2 regions of the Brenneria populi genome follow, and region 2 is predicted to be linked to the other one. Evidence: predicted binding sites of a transcription regulator. Region 2 holds the regulator's gene; the other holds the start of a gene.
What was found. The regulator CRP, encoded in region 2, controls carbon source genes, mostly activating them, when cyclic AMP is high. The targets are predictions, from matches to a motif close to ATGTGANNNNNNTCACAT.

Region 1 (5,897 bases), on a different contig from region 2:
GTCGGCAACCTGCGCGTCATGTGCCATGACGCGGTGGAAGTGCTGGAAACCATGATCCCCGACGGGGCGCTGTCGATGGTGCAGCTGTTCTTCCCCGATCCGTGGCATAAGGCCCGGCATAACAAACGCCGCATCGTGCAGGCGCCCTTCGCTGAGCTGGTGTTGCGCAAATTAAACATCGGCGGCGTTTTTCACATGGCGACGGATTGGGAACCTTATGCGCAGCATATGCTCGAAGTGATGGGCTCCGTCGCCGGGTATCGCAATCTTTCCGCTAATAATGACTATGTCGCGCGGCCGGAATCACGCCCGCTGACGAAATTTGAAGCTCGCGGCCAGCGTTTAGGGCATGGCGTGTGGGATTTGATGTTTGAGAGGATAAAATAATGGCACAGGCTCGTAGCCGTCGTTTACGTAAAAAACTGCACATTGATGAGTTTCAGGAACTGGGTTTTTCCGTGAGCTGGCGCTTTCCCGAAGGAACCGGCGTTGAAGATATCGATCGGATGATGGATAAATTCGTTGATGATGTGATTGAGCCCAACGGCCTGGCGTTTGAAGGCAGCGGCTATCTGCAATGGCAGGGGCTGGTCTGCCTGCAGAAAACCGGCCACTGCACGGACGAGCACCGTTTGCTGATCGGCCATTGGCTGGAAAGTCAAAGCCTGACGGATGTTAAGGTCAGCGAGCTGTTCGATATCTGGTGGGATTTACCCGAGGAACTGCTCTAGATTTTTGGCCCGGCCGGGTGGCGCGCCGTTATCCAGCCGTTTTCGCCCGTAACGGCCGGCGCGTTCATCCTTTCCCCCGCTGTTTCCCTCAGGAGAAAATATGCTGCGTAAAATGACTCTGGGTTTATTGATGCTGTCGACCTGGCAGGCTCAGGCCGCATACCAGTGTAATGTTAATCCGCAGGACGATATCGTTATCAGTCCGCAACAGGTACAGGTTATCGGCGCCAGCGGTAATTTACAAATATCCCCGCAGGGCGACATGATGCGCAACGGCGCGCCGCTGACGCTTAGCGACGGGCAGCGCCAGCGCGCCAAAGCCTATCAGGAAGATATCCGTCAGCAGCTGCCCTGGATCGATCGGGGCGCGCGGCAGCATCTGGAAAAAGCGCGCGCGGCGCTGGACAAAGTGATAGTGCAGGAGCTGGGCAGCGGCAGCAACGTGCGCAACCGGCTGACCACGCTGGACGGCCAGATGAAGCAGCAGATGAACCGCATTATTGAACACCGCGGCGATGGCCTGGCTTTCCACCACCAGGCGATTAAACAGGTTGAGCAGGACGGCAGGCAGATCGTCGAGCAGAGTATGGGCGGCGTATTGCAAGACAGCCTGAACGAAATGGGCGTGAAGCAAATGTCGAACGGCGGCAATCCGCTACAGGCGATGATGGGCAATCTCGGCGGGCTGCAGAAAGCGATTCAGACCGAATGGAACAATCAGGAAATGGCGTTTCAGGGGTTTGGCCGCGAAGTCTGCGACCGGGTGACGTCGCTGGAAAATCAGCGTAAAGAGCTATTGGGGTCGCTTAAATAAGCGCGCCGGCAAAAAATCGACCGAAAACCCCGGACGGTTGACAAACCTATCGTCCCCTGGCGCCGCTTGTCAGGCTTGGTCAGCAAACTCAACCGGGCGGCGCCCGGTTTCGGCCTGTTACGGCGTCGGGCTGGCGATGGATATCCGTTCAGGCGTCAGCGCATTCAGACAGCGCTGCACGACATCCTCCATCGGCGCGTCGATATCAATCGCCACCACATCCGCTTCATTCTCTTGCGGAGCTTCCAGCGCCATAAACTGGCTTTTGAGCAAACTTTCCGGCATGAAATGGCCTTTACGCCGCCGCATACGCTCTAACACCAGCGCGTAATCCCCGGTTAGCCAAAGAAAGGTGATGCCGTGATTACTCTCCCTCAGCCGATCTCGATAGCGTTTTTTTAATGATGAGCAGACCAGAAGACCCGTCTCATTCTTTTGCTGTAGGCTGAAGATGACGTCGTTCAACCGTTCAAGCCAGGGTTCGCGATCGTCGTCATTCAGCGCCTGCCCCTGGGACATTTTGACAATATTGCGACGCGGATGAAGATCGTCGCCGTCGATGAATTTGGCGTGCAGCCGCTGCGCCAGCCGCGCGCCCACGCTCGACTTTCCCGTGCCGGACACGCCCATGATTACCACGCATTTTCCTGCCATAAACGCTCCTTTATATAGCGCGAGTCGAGCGGTTAAACCGCCACCAACATACCGCCATCAACAAACAGCAAGTGGCCGTTTACGAAATCGGACGCCCGGGAGGAGAGGTAGACCGCCGCGCCGATCAGCTCTTCCGGATTGCCCCAGCGGGCGGCGGGCGTACGTTTGCACAGCCATTGGGTAAAGGCTTCATCCTCAACCAGCGCTTTGGTCATCTCGGTTTTGAAATAACCGGGCGCGATGCCATTCACCTGAATGTTATAACGCGCCAGCTCGACGCACATTCCGCGCGTCAGCATTTTTACCGCGCCCTTCGACGCCGCGTATGGGGTGATGGTGTCCCGTCCTAGCTCGCTCTGCATGGAGCAGATATTAATAATTTTGCCGCGTAGCCGTTTGACCATAAAACGGGATACGGCCTGAGAAACCAGGAATACGGATTTTTGGTTAACGTCGATCACCGCATCCCATTCATTTTCCGGAAACTCGGTAAAGGGGTGGCGGCGCTGAATGCCGGCATTATTAATTAATACATCGATCTCGCCGATATTTTTTTCAATTTCGGCAATGGCGCTATTAACGGCCGGACCGTTCGTGACATCAAATGCGCAGGCATAGGCCGTAAATCCGCCATCGCGTAATTGACCGGCGGCATGTTGGGCGCGTTCGTCGGTAATATCATTGATAACAATCTCGGCTCCCTGTTCGGCTAATCCTTGCGCCAACAGAAAACCAATGCCTTGCGCCGAACCGGTGATAAGGACTTTTTTATTTTCTAACGAAAAAAGATCTTTCATTGCGTACTTTCCCGATAAATAAATAGAATCGCATGCTCTATTAAAATGATGAGAAACCCGATCCCGCTGACATGCGGGATCAATGCGTGATAATAAATCCTAAATAATTCGGGCCGCGGGATGGCGTACCTGAACCCTGATAGTAACGGCGGCGCAATCGCATCGCCGGTGCCGGACCTTATATATATCAAAGCGGTTTATTTCCGATAGGACTGTGACATAGATCACTTAATATCGTGTTACGCAGGGGTGTTACTCTTTACGTGATCCGCCGCCCGTCTATGGGCGGCAATATGGACCGACGCCGCCGGTTATTTATATAACATAATGAAAAATAATATTATTTATTCAATCCTGGCAATGTTACGAGAGCTATTCGGGTAACATCCTTCCCTTTTCCCGCAGGGGCGGTGCATAATCCCCGTTTTGAATCAGGAGATATCCGGGCCTTCCCGCATGAAAAGCCAGCGCGTTACGTTACAGGACATTGCCCAATTATCAGGCGTTACCAAGATGACCGTCAGCCGTTATCTGCGTACGCCGGATAAAGTCTCGCCTGAAACCGCGCAGCGCATCGCCCAGGTGATCGCCGAGGTAAATTACACGCCTGACGAACGCAAAGAGACCATAGCGGCGCCCGCGCCGCGCATCGGTATTCTGGTTCCCTCCTTTAATAACCAGATTTTCTCCGATCTGCTGGCCGGCATTGAGTCCGTCACCGCATTGAACGGTTACCAAACGCTGGTGGTCAACTACAACTACGATAAAGCCCGTGAAGAGGAGCAGATTGTCAACCTGCTCTCCTGTAATATCGCCGGGCTGATCCTGACCGATTCCGAACATACGCTGCGCGCCGCTAAGTACCTTGATTCCGCCAATATTCCCATTGCTCAGGTGATGGATCTGCAGCCGCTGCCGGGTCGTATCGTGGTCGGGTTCAACAATACGCAGGCCGCGTATGATATGACGGCGGCGATTCTGGCCAGCGGAAAACGCCATGTGCTCTACTTCGGCTCCATGTCCGATATTCGCGACCGTAAACGCTATCAGGGCTATAGCCGGGCCATGCGGGAAGCCGGCCTGGAGCCGATGCAGATTTCGCCCAACAAGGTCTCTTCGGTCTCGATCGGCGCGGATATGCTGGCGTTGATACGTCAGATGTATCCGCAAGTGGACGCTATTTTCTGTACGAATGATGATATCGCCGTAGGGGTATTGCAGGAGTGCCTGCGTTTGTCGCTTAACATACCCGCTAACATCGCTATTTCCGGCTTTCACGGTTTAGATATTGGGAAAGCCACCACTCCCGCCATCGCCAGCGTCGTTACTCCGCGCTTTGAGATGGGGAAGGTGGCGACGGAGATATTAATCAAGAAAATCAACCATCTGCCAACGATAGAGTATGTCGACCTACACTACCGCCTTTCACTGGGCGGCACGCTATAACTCCCCATTCGTCAAACAGTTGCGGCATAAGGCGCGGCGAAAGCCGACTGCAATGCCACGCGGATCACGTTACCAGTAACATCTTTCCTTAACATGATTTACAGTGATATAAATCACAAAAATAAAAGCTGAAAAAGGTTCTTATATTTATAACGTCAACAATGTCTGATGATCGTAAATAACAGGGAACTAAAATTAAATTTGAATATTTATTTTTGCGTTGATTTGTTTCGAGAGTCTATTTTTTAGAGTGAATTTCGGTATGCCATGATGCGGGGAGTAATATTTATCCGTATCACATAACTCCTTTTATATTAATTAGCGCCTTCTTTTTTAATTCGGTGCTCGGGGATCCTTTTAATATTTCCCTGGCGCACGATAACAATACAAAGTAAATAGGTAATCATGATGACGAATAAAAAAATAGCTATTCAGCGCTGGTGGTATTTAATGCCGATTATTTTTATTACCTACAGCCTCGCCTATCTCGATCGCGCCAACTATGGTTTTGCGGCGGCGTCGGGTATTGAGGTGGATTTGGGCATCAGTAAGGGAACGTCTTCGCTAATCGGCGCGCTGTTCTTTCTCGGCTACTTCTTTTTTCAGGTGCCGGGCTCCATTTACGCCGTCAGGCGCAGCGTGCGCAAACTGATTTTCGTCAGTTTGGTCCTCTGGGGTCTATGCGCCGCCGCAACCGGATTGGTGAATAACATTCCGATGCTGATGGCGATCCGTTTTATCCTTGGCGTGGTGGAAGCGGCGGTAATGCCCTCAATGCTGATTTATATCAGCTCCTGGTTCACCAAAGAGGAGCGTTCGCGCGCCAATACGTTTCTGGTATTGGGCAATCCGGTGACCGTTTTGTGGATGTCCATCGTCTCCGGCTACCTGATAAACGCGTATGGCTGGCGCGAAATGTTCATCATCGAAGGGGCGCCCGCCATTATCTGGGCGTTTATCTGGTGGTTCCTGGTTCGCGATAAACCCTCCGAAGTAACCTGGATGAGCGCGCAGGAAAAAGCCGACTTTCAGGCGGTGATGGATGCCGAACAAAAAAATATCAAACCCGTCCGCAACTACGGCGAAGCCTTTCGCTCGCGCAATGTGATTATTCTGTGTGCCGTACATGCGTTATGGAGCATCGGCGTTTACGGTTTTATGATGTGGATGCCTTCGATCATCAAATCCGCCGCCTCTTTGGATATCGTGTCCGTCGGCTGGCTCTCGGCGCTGCCTTACTTCGCCGCTATCGTACTGATGCTGACGGTTTCCTGGCTGTCGGACAAGATGCAGAACCGTAAACTCTATATTTGGCCGTTACTGTTGATCGCCTCGTTGGCATTTTTCACCTCCTATGTCATCGGGACGCAATACTTCTGGGTTTCTTATGCGCTGTTAGTGGTGGCCGCCGCCTGCATGTATGCGCCCTATGGCCCGTTCTTCGCCCTGATCCCC
Region 2 (12,465 bases):
GTGAACGAACGCGGCCACTCGCGCGAAGCGGTAATGGATTCGGTCGTTCGCTCCATGGAAGATTACATCTCCTACATTACGCCGCAGTTTTCACGCACCCATATCAACTTCCAGCGGGTTCCCACCGTGGACACCTCCAATCCGTTCGCGGCAAAATCGATCCCTTCGCTGGACGAGAGCTTTGTGGTGATCCATTTTCAGGGGCTGGATAATATCGACTACCCCTATCTGCTGGCGATGTTGCAGGGATCGTTTATTTCTCATATCAATACGCTGGTGGTGCCCGGCGGGAAAATGGGGCTGGCGATGGAGTTAATTATGGCGCCGCTGGTGCAGCGGTTGCTGGAAGGGAAAAAAATTCAATAGCCCGACGGATAGGCGCGGCATAACCCGTCGGGTCAATACCGCGCGACGTCGGCTCGGAGCGCTACGCCAACTCCCTGACTTCATGACTGTGGGTCACCTCCACCGCCTGGCTCAGCATCAGCGCCACCGAGCAGTACCGTTCCGCGGAGAGCGCGACCGCGCGCGCTACGGCTTTTTCGGTCAACCCTTTGCCGCTTACGATAAAATGCAGGTTGATATGGGTAAACAGGCGCGGCGCTTCCGCTTTCCGTTCTGACGTAAGCTTAACCTCGCAGTCGGCGACGTCATTACGCCCTTTTTGCAGTATCGATACCACATCGATCGCGCTGCATCCGCCAACCGACATCAATACCATTTCCATCGGGCTCGGCGCTTTATCCCCCGAATTGCCATCCATTAAAACCTGATGTCCGGAAGATGATTCGCCAAGGAATGTTAAACCTTCAACCCACTTCACTCGAGCCCGCATGGCGCCCTCCGCTAAAAATTTTTTGAAATTTTATATCGTTACTGTACAAAATCATCTGATAACCAGAGCTTTATCATGCTGAGGTGAGACAACACAAGACACGTCCTTCAAGCTGTGTTAAAAACAACAGCAGAATCTGCCTTATTCTGGACAAACTCAGATGCCGGGAGATGATGACGTCGCCAGATAAAGGCTTCAGTATATTCCCGGACGTCGCTCTGCCTACACTGAATTTGAACTTTTAACAGTAAATACGCCGTACAGGGAACTCTGAGCCCTGTGATTTGCGCAGTGACTGACAACAGAGGATGATATCGAATGGTTCTCGGCAAACCGCAAACAGACCCGACTCTCGAATGGTTCCTTTCTCATTGCCATATCCACAAGTATCCATCGAAGAGTACGCTTATTCACCAGGGTGAAAAAGCAGAGACGCTTTACTACATCGTGAAAGGCTCTGTCGCCGTGCTGATCAAGGATGAAGAAGGCAAAGAGATGATCCTTTCTTACCTTAATCAGGGCGATTTTATCGGCGAGCTCGGCCTGTTTGAAGAGGGTCAGGAGCGCAGCGCCTGGGTGCGGGCGAAAACGGCTTGTGAAGTCGCTGAAATTTCCTATAAAAAATTCAGACAGCTGATTCAGGTGAACCCCGACATTCTGATGCGTCTGTCTGCTCAGATGGCCAGCAGGCTGCAGGTGACGTCGGAGAAAGTCGGCAATCTGGCATTCCTTGATGTCACCGGGCGTATTGCTCAGACCCTGCTGAACCTGGCGAAACAACCGGATGCCATGACCCACCCGGACGGCATGCAAATAAAAATTACGCGTCAGGAAATCGGCCAGATCGTCGGCTGTTCACGTGAAACCGTGGGGCGGATCCTGAAAATGTTAGAAGACCAAAACCTGATCTCCGCGCACGGCAAAACCATCGTGGTTTACGGCACCCGTTAAGCCGCAATATGATTCGACGATAAAAAACGTGAGAGTATTCTCACGTTTTTTTCCGCACGTAGGGAATGACCCGTCAGGGCAGAACTTTCGCTGACTGGATCACAATCGGCTTGGTGGGCACATTCTGATAAGGGCCGACGTTTTCGGTTTGCACCTGGGCGATTTTATCCGCCACATCCATCCCTTTCACCACTTTACCAAACACCGCATAGCCGAAATCACGCTGCCCATGATCGAGGAACGCATTGTCCGCCACGTTGATAAAGAATTGGCTGGTGGCGCTGTCTTTTTGCGCCGTACGCGCCATAGAAATGGTGCCGCGCAAATTGCGCAAGCCATTATCCGCTTCGTTAACGATCGCCGGATTGGTCGCTTTCTGCTTCATGTCGCTGGTGAAGCCGCCCCCTTGAATCATGAAGCCGGGGATCACCCGGTGAAACGTCGTCCCGTTATAAAAGCCGCTATTAACGTACTCGACAAAATTCTTCACCGAAACCGGCGCTTTTTGATTATCCAGCGCCAGTTCAATATTTCCTGCCGACGTGGTCAGTAAAACATGCGTTGTGCCGGAAGCGGCAAACGCCGGAGAAAAAGCGGTGAGAGAAATAAAGGCTGCCGCCGCAACCAGAGTACGTTTGAGCATGAGAATTCCTTTTTGAAGAAATCGACTACAGAAAGCGTAGTGATTGTAAGTATCCGCACCCGCCAACGCCACCCATTTACTTTTTTTTACGTACGGAATGCCTACCGTAACCCATCATCAGATACCGTACGGCTTGATGCCGGCTTTATTATTAAGGCCTCGCAGTCCGCGCCGCGATCGTTGATGGGTAACGACACAAAGAGTCAGTGAATTATTATTCGACAGCCCATTGAAAAAACAGCATTTTCGCCTATATGATGGTCGCGGTCTGGAAAATGCGCGCCGCACGGTTACGGGAAATGGCGTTCAGGTCAAAGACAGCAGCGTAGCTTATCCAGCGTCGACGGCCGCGGCGCGACGGATAAGAGATCGCCATCGATATTGCTCTTCCGTATTCTGTCCCGGCGGCAGGCGGCTTTTATCAACCCTAATTATCAAGAGGCACCACATGGATTTCCTGCCAATATTCTGTCAGTTACGCGACAAGCACTGTTTGCTGGTGGGCGGGGGAGAAGTGGCGGAACGCAAGGCCAGACTATTATTGGATGCCGGAGCCATTCTTACGGTGAACGCCATCGGCTTCAACGACAAATTTATTCACTGGCAGCAAGAAAAGCGGGCGACCCTGGTTCAGGGATCGTTCGATCCCAAGCTGTTGACGGGCACATGGCTGGTCATCGCCGCCACCGACGATAGCGAAATCAACAGGCAGGTTTACGACCATGCCAGCCAACGGCAGATTTTCTGCAACACCGTGGATGACCCGCAGAGCGCGAGTTTCATTATGCCGTCCATCATCGACCGCTCGCCGCTGATGGTTGCCGTCTCTTCCGGGGGAAGCGCGCCGGTGCTGGCGCGTATACTGCGTGAAAAATTGGAAAGTCTTCTGCCGCAGCACCTTGGCAAGCTGGCCGCCTTTGCCGGAGAACTGCGTCAGCGCGTGCAAAGCCGCTTCAGAAAATCGGATACTCGCCGTCGCTTCTGGGAAAAACTGTTTATTCACGATCGGCTGCTGCAATCGCTGGCGAATGACGACGCCGCCAGCGTCCAGCGCCTCACCGAGCAACTATTTTCTGAACCGCTCGATGACAGAGGGGAAGTAACGCTGGTGGGCGCGGGCCCCGGCGACGCCGGGCTATTAACGCTGAAAGGCTTACAGAAGCTACAGCAGGCGGATATCGTGGTTTACGATCGCCTGGTTTCAGAGGGGGTGCTTAACCTGATAAGACGCGACGCCGAGCGTATTTTCGTCGGCAAACAGTCGGGACATCATTGCATTCCTCAGGAACAGATTAATCAGCTGCTGCAGGAAAAAGCGCTGGCGGGAAAACGGGTCGTACGGCTGAAAGGCGGCGATCCTTTCATATTCGGCCGCGGCGGCGAGGAGCTGGAGCATTTGCGACAGGCCGGAATCCCCTTCTCTGTGGTGCCGGGCATTACCGCCGCCTCCGGCTGTTCGGCCTATAGCGGCATCCCGCTGACGCACCGCAACTACTCTCAGGGAGTACGGCTAATCACCGGCCATGTCCAGCATGACGCCGAGCTTGATTGGGCCAGTCTGGCGGCCGAAAAACAGACGCTGGTGTTCTACATGGGCCTGCAGCAGGCCGATTATATTCAGCGAAAATTGATAGAACAGCAGCTTCCTGAAACCGTACCGGTGGCGCTGGTCGAAAATGGCACTTCCACGGCGCAGCGGGTATTCGCCGGGCAGCTGTCGCAGCTTGGGGAGCTGGCAAAACAGGCCGTTAGCCCGAGCTTAATCATTGTCGGTAATGTCGTCGGCCTCAGAGAAAAACTGAACTGGTTTACCCAGCCGGCAGAATAACCGCCGGGCGCTTTTGCTATCCGAACGCCGCCGGCCGCGCGGAGAGAAACAAGGATCGCGACGCGCCAGCGCACCAAAATAGATCGCAAAGCCAAAATAGTGCAACACATGCACTATTTTGGTTACCTCCCGGCGAACAGAGCGACTCTTCTCCCCTCGCCTTCCATCCCGGCGATCATTTTCCCATTAAATTCATATTATTTTATAAGCAAAATATATGAATAATTAGTCAGTCGCCGAATCAACAAAAAGTGGCCTGGATATTGCTTAGTTCCCTAAGTACTTCAACAGAATAGCAAAGCGATACCCGGCTGAAATCCCGCAGACCCGGTCTGGACATATCTCTCTGTTTGTCTCTGAAGAAGCTACCTATCCGCATCGTCGTTCCCGAACAGGGTGAGCGGTCCTCTGATCACAAAAAACGTTCTGTATCTATCGGTATCGGAACAATAAATCGTTGGGAGCTATCTGTGGAAGAAGTGACTTTCTGGCAACTCATCAGTTTTGGTGAAAATGGCTGGGGAAAATTATTACTGATCGGTATGGGCATGACGCTGGCGCTGGCGTGCGGCGGGTTTCTGCTTGGCGCGCTGATCGGCACGCTCGGCGCCTGGGCGAAAATCTGCGGCAACCGTCCCGCGCGCTATCTGGCTGACGCCTACACCACGATCGTACGCGGCGTGCCCGATCTGCTTATCATCTATTTGCTCTATTTCGGCGGCAGTTCGGCGTTAACCACGATCGCCAATCTATTCGGCAGCAATGAATTTTTGGGCCTTCCCGGTTTTGTCGCCGGGGTTATCGCCGTCGGCGTCTCTTCCGGCGCGCAGCAGACAGAAGTGTTCCGCGGCGCGTTTTACGCCTTATCCAAAGGCGAGATCGAAGCGGCCAAGGCCTGCGGTATGTCAACCATGCTGCGCCTGCGGCGCATCATCATGCCGCTATTGCTGCGCCATGCGCTCCCCGCGCTGGGCAACGTTTGGCAATTGGTGTTGAAAGCCTCGGCCCTGGTATCCGTTACCGGCGTCGCCGAACTGCTGAGCCAGTCCCAGACCGGCGCCGGTTCGACAGGCAAACCGTTTGATTTCTTTATGGCGGCGGCGATGCTTTATCTGCTTATCTCTCTCTGTTCCGGCTGGATCATGCGCCGGACGGAAGCCTATTATTCCCGGGGTGTGAAACGCTGATGGATTTTTCTTTTATTTATGAAACGTTTCTGGAAATTATTCCCGGTATTCCCTTAACCCTGCAACTGGCGATCGGCTCCGTATTTCTCGGGTTCTTTCTGGCGCTGGGCCTGGCGTTAATGCAGATTGGCGGCAACCCCGTGCTACGCGGCATCGCCCGTACCTATGTGCTGTTTTTTCGCGGTACGCCGTTACTGGTGCAGCTATTCCTGATCTATTACGGACTGGGACAATTCTCCTGGATCAGGGAAAGCGTTCTCTGGCCGTTGCTGCGCGAGCCTTATTGGTGCGCGCTGCTGTCCCTCAGCCTGTGTACCGGCGCTTACGCCAGCGAAATTATCCGCGGCGGACTGCAGTCCGTCCCCGCAGGACAGATCGAAGCCGCCCGCGCCTGCGGCATGCCGACGCTGATGATTTTCAGACGCGTTATTTTTCCGCAGGCGTTGCGTCAGGCGCTGCCCGCTTACGGCAATGAATTGATCTCCATGATCAAATCCACGTCATTAGCGTCCATTATTACGCTGATGGAAATTACCGGCATCGCGGCGCGCATCATCTCTGAAACTTACCGGGCGCTCGAAGTGTTCCTGATCGCCGGCGCGATCTATCTCTTTATCAACCTTATTCTGACGCGTCTGCTGATATGGGCGGAATATAGCGTCACGCCTCACTTACGCGCGCCTGTCGCACAGCCGACGGCAAAAAAAATTAAGAAATTGGGAGATATCCAATGACCACGCCAGCGATTAGCCTGCGAAACATTCATAAAAGCTTCGACTCTCTGGAAGTGTTGAAAGGGATCTCTCTTGATGCCAACCAGGGAGAGGTGGTTTCCATTCTCGGTTCGTCCGGTTCGGGAAAATCCACCTTATTGCGCTGCATCAATATGTTGGAGCTGCCCGATCGGGGCGAAATCATCGTCGACGGCGAGACGATCGCCATGCAAACCAATCGCAAGGGGCAGAGCCGCCCGTCCAACCTCAAGCAGATCGAACGCATACGTTCACGGCTCGGGATGGTATTTCAGAACTTCAATCTGTGGTCGCATAAAACCGTATTGGAGAACGTGATCGAAGCGCCGGTGCACGTATTAAAACGCCCGCACGCGGAGTGCGTGGAGCACGCCCGGCACCTGCTGGAAAAAGTAGGGCTGGCCGATAAACAACATTATTACCCCGCCCACCTCTCCGGCGGCCAGCAGCAGCGGGCGGCCATCGCTCGCGCCTTGGCCATGGCGCCGAAAGTCATGCTGTTTGACGAACCGACCTCCGCGCTCGATCCGGAGCTGGTCGGCGAAGTTTTGCGCGTTATGCGCGCGCTGGCCGATGAAGGGATGACCATGCTGGTCGTCACCCATGAGATGGACTTCGCCCGCGAAGTCTCTAATCGCGTGGTCTTTTTGCATCAGGGCGCCATCGAGGAACAGGGAACGCCGGAACAGGTTTTCACCGCCAGCCAGTCGGCCCGTTTCCGTCAATTTATCGCCAGTTGGTAATGTAACAAACCCATTATTAAAGCTATTTACACCGGGAGAAGATCTTTATGTTGAAATCAAAATTAAAAACCATCGCCTGTTCACTGTGCCTGGCAAGCACGCTGATCGCCGCATTCAGCGCGTCCGCCGCGGAGAAGAAATGGACCACTGTACGGCTCGCCACCGAGGGAGCATACTACCCTTATAACTTCACCAAGCCGGACGGCACGCTAGACGGTTTTGAAATCGATCTGTACAAAGTGCTGTGCGACAACATGCAGGTGAAGTGCGAAATGATGGTGCAGCCATTTACCAGCTCGATTCCTGCGCTGAACGCAGGTAAGTTCGACGCCATCATCTCCGGGATGTCCGCCACCGACAAACGTCGTGAAGTGATCGACTTCAGCCAGCCATATACCCAGGCCGGACAAACCTTTGCAACCTTGAAATCCAGCCCGTTGGCCAAAGAAATGCCGGATATGGGCAAACGCTTCTCGATGAAACCGGAAAACGAAGCGGCGACATTGGCGGAAATTGAAAAACTGAAGCCGCTGCTGAAAGGCAAAACCATAGGCGTACAGTCCGCTTCAATCGCCAGCACCTTCCTGGATAAATATTTCAAAGGCGTAATGACCGTACGTGAGTATAAAACCACGCAAGAGCAAGATCTCGATCTGAAAGCAGGACGCGTGGATTTGGTGATCGCGTCGGCGGCTTACCTGACCGGCGTCACCCAAAAACCGGGCAACGAAAGTATCGTTCTGCCTGGACCACAGTTTGTCGGCGGCATTCTGGGCAGCGGCTCATCGGTCGGCCTGCGTAAATCCGATCCGGAATTAACCGCCCTGTTTAACTCGGCGATTGAGAAAGCGAAAAACGACGGCACGCTGAAAACGCTGAGTGAAAAGTGGTTTGGTATGGATACCGCGCCGCTCTGAGTTCTCTCAGCGATCGCACAATCCATATTTATTACCCAGCGAGAAACGAGTCTACCTAAATGAATGCGACACAAACTGAAGAGACATTGCCGCCGATCGACCCAAACATCGTAGAAGAGATCTGCGCATTGATCGCGGCGAAACGACAACAATTCTGCACGCTCAGCGACGCTATCTGGGATACGCCGGAGCTGAACTATGAGGAGCGCCGCTCCGCCGCGCGGCACGAGGCCGTGTTGCAAGCGGAAGGATTCCGTCTGACGACCGGCATCGCCGGCATGCCCACCGCGTTGCTGGGCGAATATGGCTCGGGCTCGCCGGTTATCGCCATCCTGGGCGAATATGATGCCTTACCGGGCCTAAGCCAGGCGGCGAACGTCGCCGAACCCAGGCCGTTGGAAAATGGCGGCAATGGACACGGCTGCGGACACAACCTGCTGGGCAGCGCGTCGCTACAGGCGGCGACCGCGGTTAAAGATTACCTGCGACAGCATAATCTGCCGGGCACCGTTCGCTTTTACGGCTGTCCCGCGGAAGAAGGCGGCTCATCCAAGGGCTTTATGGTAAAAGCCGGCGTGTTTGACGATGTGGATATCGCCATCTGCTGGCACCCTGCGGCGTTTACCGGGGTGAATAGCCCGGCGTCGCTGGCCTGCAACGAACTGAACTTCTACTTTAAAGGCCGCGCCTCCCACGCCGCCAGCAGCCCGCATCTGGGACGCAGCGCGCTGGACGCGGTGGAGCTGATGAACGTCGGCGTCAACTATATGCGCGAGCATATGCCCTCTTCCGCCCGCGTGCATTACGCGATTACCGACAGCGGCGGCCATGCGCCCAATGTGGTGCAGGCCAACGCCACCGTCCGCTACCTGGTGCGAGCCCGGCAACTGCCGGAGCTGCATCAGTTAGTGAACCGGGTGAAAAAAATCGCCGAAGGCGCCGCGCTGATGACGGAGACCGCGGTCAGCCATGAAGTGCTCAGCGGGGATGCCAATCTGCTCGGCAACGCGCCCCTGGAGCATCGGATGCATGAGCATTTGCTGGCGCTGGGTCCGATTGCGTTCGACGAACAAGACCGTCAGCTCGCCGCGAAATTCCAAGCGGCGATGACGACGGAAGATATCACCAACTCTTACGCCCGTTTCGGACTGAAACCTCAGCCTGGGCAGGCGCTGCATGAAGGCATTTATCCGCTTTATAGCCCCGACCCCGCCTTTATCGGCTCGACGGACGTCGGGACGGTAAGCTGGGTGGTGCCGACCGTGCAGATCCGCGCGGCGACCTACGCCATCGGCACGCCGGCCCACTCATGGCAGTTGGTCGCCCAGGGGAAAGCGGCGGCGGCGCACAAAGGAATGGAATATGCCGCCAGGGCGATGGCCTCGCTGGCGATAGATCTGCTGACAACGCCGAAATTAATTGCGCAGGCGAAGGCCGATCTCGACGCTCAATTGCGGCAAACGCCGTTTGAGAATCCCATCCCGGAGGATGTCTTCCCACCGCTGCCGAAGTGACGGAAACGATCACCACCTCCATAGGAGGTGGTTTAAGAGCGACAACAAAAAGGCCGGAGAATATCACCGGCCTTTTTTTCGTCTTAAGCGCGATGGTTACGGACGGCCGACAAACCCGACCGCATCATACACTTTCCGCAACGTTTCCTGCGCTCGCGCGCTGGCTTTCTCCGCGCCGTCGCGCATGATTTGCTGCAACAGCGCCTCGTCATTGCGAAAGTGGTGGTAGCGCGCCTGCAAATCCGTCAGCATGCCGGATACCGCATCGGCCACCGCGCCTTTCAGATGACCATACATCTGCCCGCTGAACTCCTGTTCCAGTTCGGCGATGGTTTTCCCCGTGACCGCGGAAAGAATATCCAGCAGGTTGGAAACCCCCGCCTTATTCACCACGTCATAACGAACGACGGGCGGCTCATCCGAGTCCGTCACCGCGCGTTTGATTTTCTTCACCACCGATTTAGGATCTTCCAGCAGCCCGATGACGTTATTGCGGTTATCGTCCGATTTGGACATTTTTTTAGTCGGCTCCAGCAAAGACATCACCCGAGCGCCCGACGGCGGAATAAAGGGTTCGGGAACCTTGAAGACATCGCCGTAGAGCGAGTTAAAACGCTGGGCAATATCGCGGCTCAGCTCCAGGTGCTGTTTCTGATCTTCGCCCACCGGCACCTGCGCGGTTTGATATAGCAGAATATCGGCCGCCATCAGCACCGGGTAATCGAACAGACCGGCGTTGATATTCTCGGCATAACGCGCGGATTTATCTTTAAACTGCGTCATACGGCTCAGCTCGCCGAAATAGGTGTAGCAGTTCAGCACCCAGCTCAGTTGGGTATGCTCGGGAACATGCGACTGCACGAAGATGGTGCTCTTTTGCGGATCGATGCCGCAGGCCAGATAGAGCGCCAGCGTATCCAGCGAGGCTTTTCTCAACTGCTGCGCATCCTGACGCACGGTGATGGCGTGCAGGTCGACGATGCAGTAGATGCAATCATAGTCATCCTGCATATTGACCCACTGACGTAACGCGCCCATGTAGTTGCCTATGGTCAGTTCACCAGACGGTTGTGCTCCGCTAAATACAATGGGCTTGCTCATACTAATGCTTCCTGATTTTTTGAAGATGACGCCCCGACAATGGGCAACAAATCGGCAAAACGGTCCAGCACCCTATCCGGATGACTCAGCGCGATCGCTTCACCATAGTTATATCCGTAGGTCATACCGACGCAGGGACAGCCGGCGGCCTGGGATGCCTGAATATCATTGCGAGAATCGCCGACGAACAGCAACTCATGCGCGCGCAGTCCGAGCTTGCCCAATACCAGATAGAGGGGAGCCGGATGCGGTTTTTTAGCGATGACGTCATCACCGCCGATAATAAGGGAAAAATAGGCGTCGATGCCCAGCGATGCCAGTAAAGGCGCGACAAACGGCGTCGGCTTGTTGGTCACTATCGCCATCGGCACCCCCTGCGCGGCCAGTTGGGCCAGCGTCTCTTTTACCTGGGGATAGAGCTTGCTGCCGCTATCGACCGTTTGCGCATAATAGCGGTCGAACGCCTCGCGGGTATCGCGGATACGCTGCGGCGTCGGTTCCACGCCGGCCCATTTCAAGGCGCGTTCGACCAGCACATCGGCGCCGTTGCCGATCCAGGCGGCAACCCGCGCCTCGCCCGCCGCGGGCAGAGCGTCCGCCTGCAGCGCCAAATCGATGGCGGCGGCCAATCCCGGCGCGCTGTTAATCAAGGTGCCGTCCAGATCGAACGCCACGCCCCGAATGGACAGATTTTCGCCGGACGTCGTATTATTCATTCGTCACCTTCGCCAGTTCGCCGCGCATCCGATCGATGACCGCGCGATAGTCAGGCTGGCTGAAAATCGCCGAGCCCGCGACAAACATATCCGCGCCCGCCGCCGCAATCGCGCCGATATTGTCCACCTTGACGCCGCCATCCACCTCCAGGCGGATATCATAGCCGCTGTCGTCAATCAGCTTACGCACCTGCCGCAGCTTATCGAACGTAGAGGGGATAAATGACTGGCCGCCGAACCCGGGGTTAACCGACATCAGCAAAATAATGTCCAGCTTATCCATAACATAATCAAGATAGCTGAGCGGGGTCGCCGGGTTGAAAACCAGACCGGTCTTGCAGCCGTGATCTTTGATCAGCTGCAGCGAGCGATCGACGTGATCTGAAGCTTCGGGATGAAACGTAATGAAACTGGCGCCCGCCTGGGCGAAGTCAGGAATAATGCGGTCGACCGGCTTCACCATCAAATGCACGTCGATCGGCGCCGTAATGCCATAATCCCGCAGCGACTTCAGCACCAGCGGGCCGATCGTCAGATTCGGCACATAGTGGTTATCCATTACATCGAAGTGAACCACGTCGGCGCCGGCCGACAGCGCGTTAGCGGTATCTTCGCCAAGACGGGCAAAATCAGCCGACAGAATAGACGGGGCGATTAAAAACGGTTTCATTCGCTTCTCCAAACGATAAAGTCTGAATTCCTGCTGCCTGAGATGCCTGTTTATCCCTCATCCCGTTCAGCGATGGTTTCTAAACCATACCTCATTTTTCAATCCGCGGGCGTATGAGTCCGTCCGCGGCCTGAAATCTACCGGGTATGCGCGCTTTTGAACAACCGGCACTCGGCCGATCGCTTGACCACGCCGCTCAGCTTACAACCGGTTGCGACCTGATTCATATAACCGCGATCAACAATACCGTTATCAACAATATAAGGCTAAAAGCTCGTTGACTTTACTCCGTCCCAAAATATTGCGGCTGATCGTCCGGCGCGCTTTTACCACATATAAAGACGCATCCTGATACCACTCCCGGGTCAGCAGCGTATCGTGATTGGAAATCAGCACCGGGATCTGGTTTTCAGCCGACAGACGATGGGCCAGCCGGGCCAGATTCTGCTGATCGACGGCATTAAAATTATTGGTGTGATACGCCGTAAAGTTCGCGGTGGCGGACAATGGCGCGTAGGGAGGATCGCAATAGACAACCGAACCGAACTCGGCTTTAGTCAACGTCTGCTGGTAGTGCTCGCAAACAAAAGTTGCGCTTCTGGCCTTAA

Region 1: a site for CRP is predicted at 3,209-3,226, ahead of idnO (gluconate 5-dehydrogenase). Genes of this name have one in related genera too.

The regions. Positions count from the first base shown of each region.
Region 1 is NZ_JAYWTM010000020.1:10,775-16,671, reverse strand. It holds gene trmB (tRNA (guanosine(46)-N7)-methyltransferase TrmB) at 1-387, shown strand, start outside; gene VSX58_RS16665 (YggL family protein) at 387-731, shown strand; gene VSX58_RS16660 (YggN family protein) at 832-1,545, shown strand; gene VSX58_RS16655 (gluconokinase) at 1,663-2,199, opposite strand; gene idnO (gluconate 5-dehydrogenase) at 2,232-2,996, opposite strand; gene VSX58_RS16645 (substrate-binding domain-containing protein) at 3,453-4,442, shown strand; gene VSX58_RS16640 (MFS transporter) at 4,848-5,897, shown strand, end outside.
Region 2 is NZ_JAYWTM010000014.1:133,906-146,370, reverse strand. It holds gene VSX58_RS14770 (phosphoribulokinase) at 1-366, shown strand, start outside; gene VSX58_RS14765 (OsmC family protein) at 428-835, opposite strand; gene crp (cAMP-activated global transcriptional regulator CRP) at 1,154-1,786, shown strand; gene ppiA (peptidylprolyl isomerase A) at 1,860-2,429, opposite strand; gene cysG (siroheme synthase CysG) at 2,878-4,257, shown strand; gene VSX58_RS14745 (ABC transporter permease) at 4,728-5,444, shown strand; gene VSX58_RS14740 (ABC transporter permease) at 5,444-6,178, shown strand; gene VSX58_RS14735 (ABC transporter ATP-binding protein) at 6,175-6,939, shown strand; gene VSX58_RS14730 (transporter substrate-binding domain-containing protein) at 6,987-7,856, shown strand; gene VSX58_RS14725 (M20 family metallopeptidase) at 7,916-9,370, shown strand; gene trpS (tryptophan--tRNA ligase) at 9,467-10,471, opposite strand; gene VSX58_RS14715 (phosphoglycolate phosphatase) at 10,468-11,187, opposite strand; gene rpe (ribulose-phosphate 3-epimerase) at 11,180-11,857, opposite strand; gene dam (adenine-specific DNA-methyltransferase) at 12,110-12,465, opposite strand, start outside.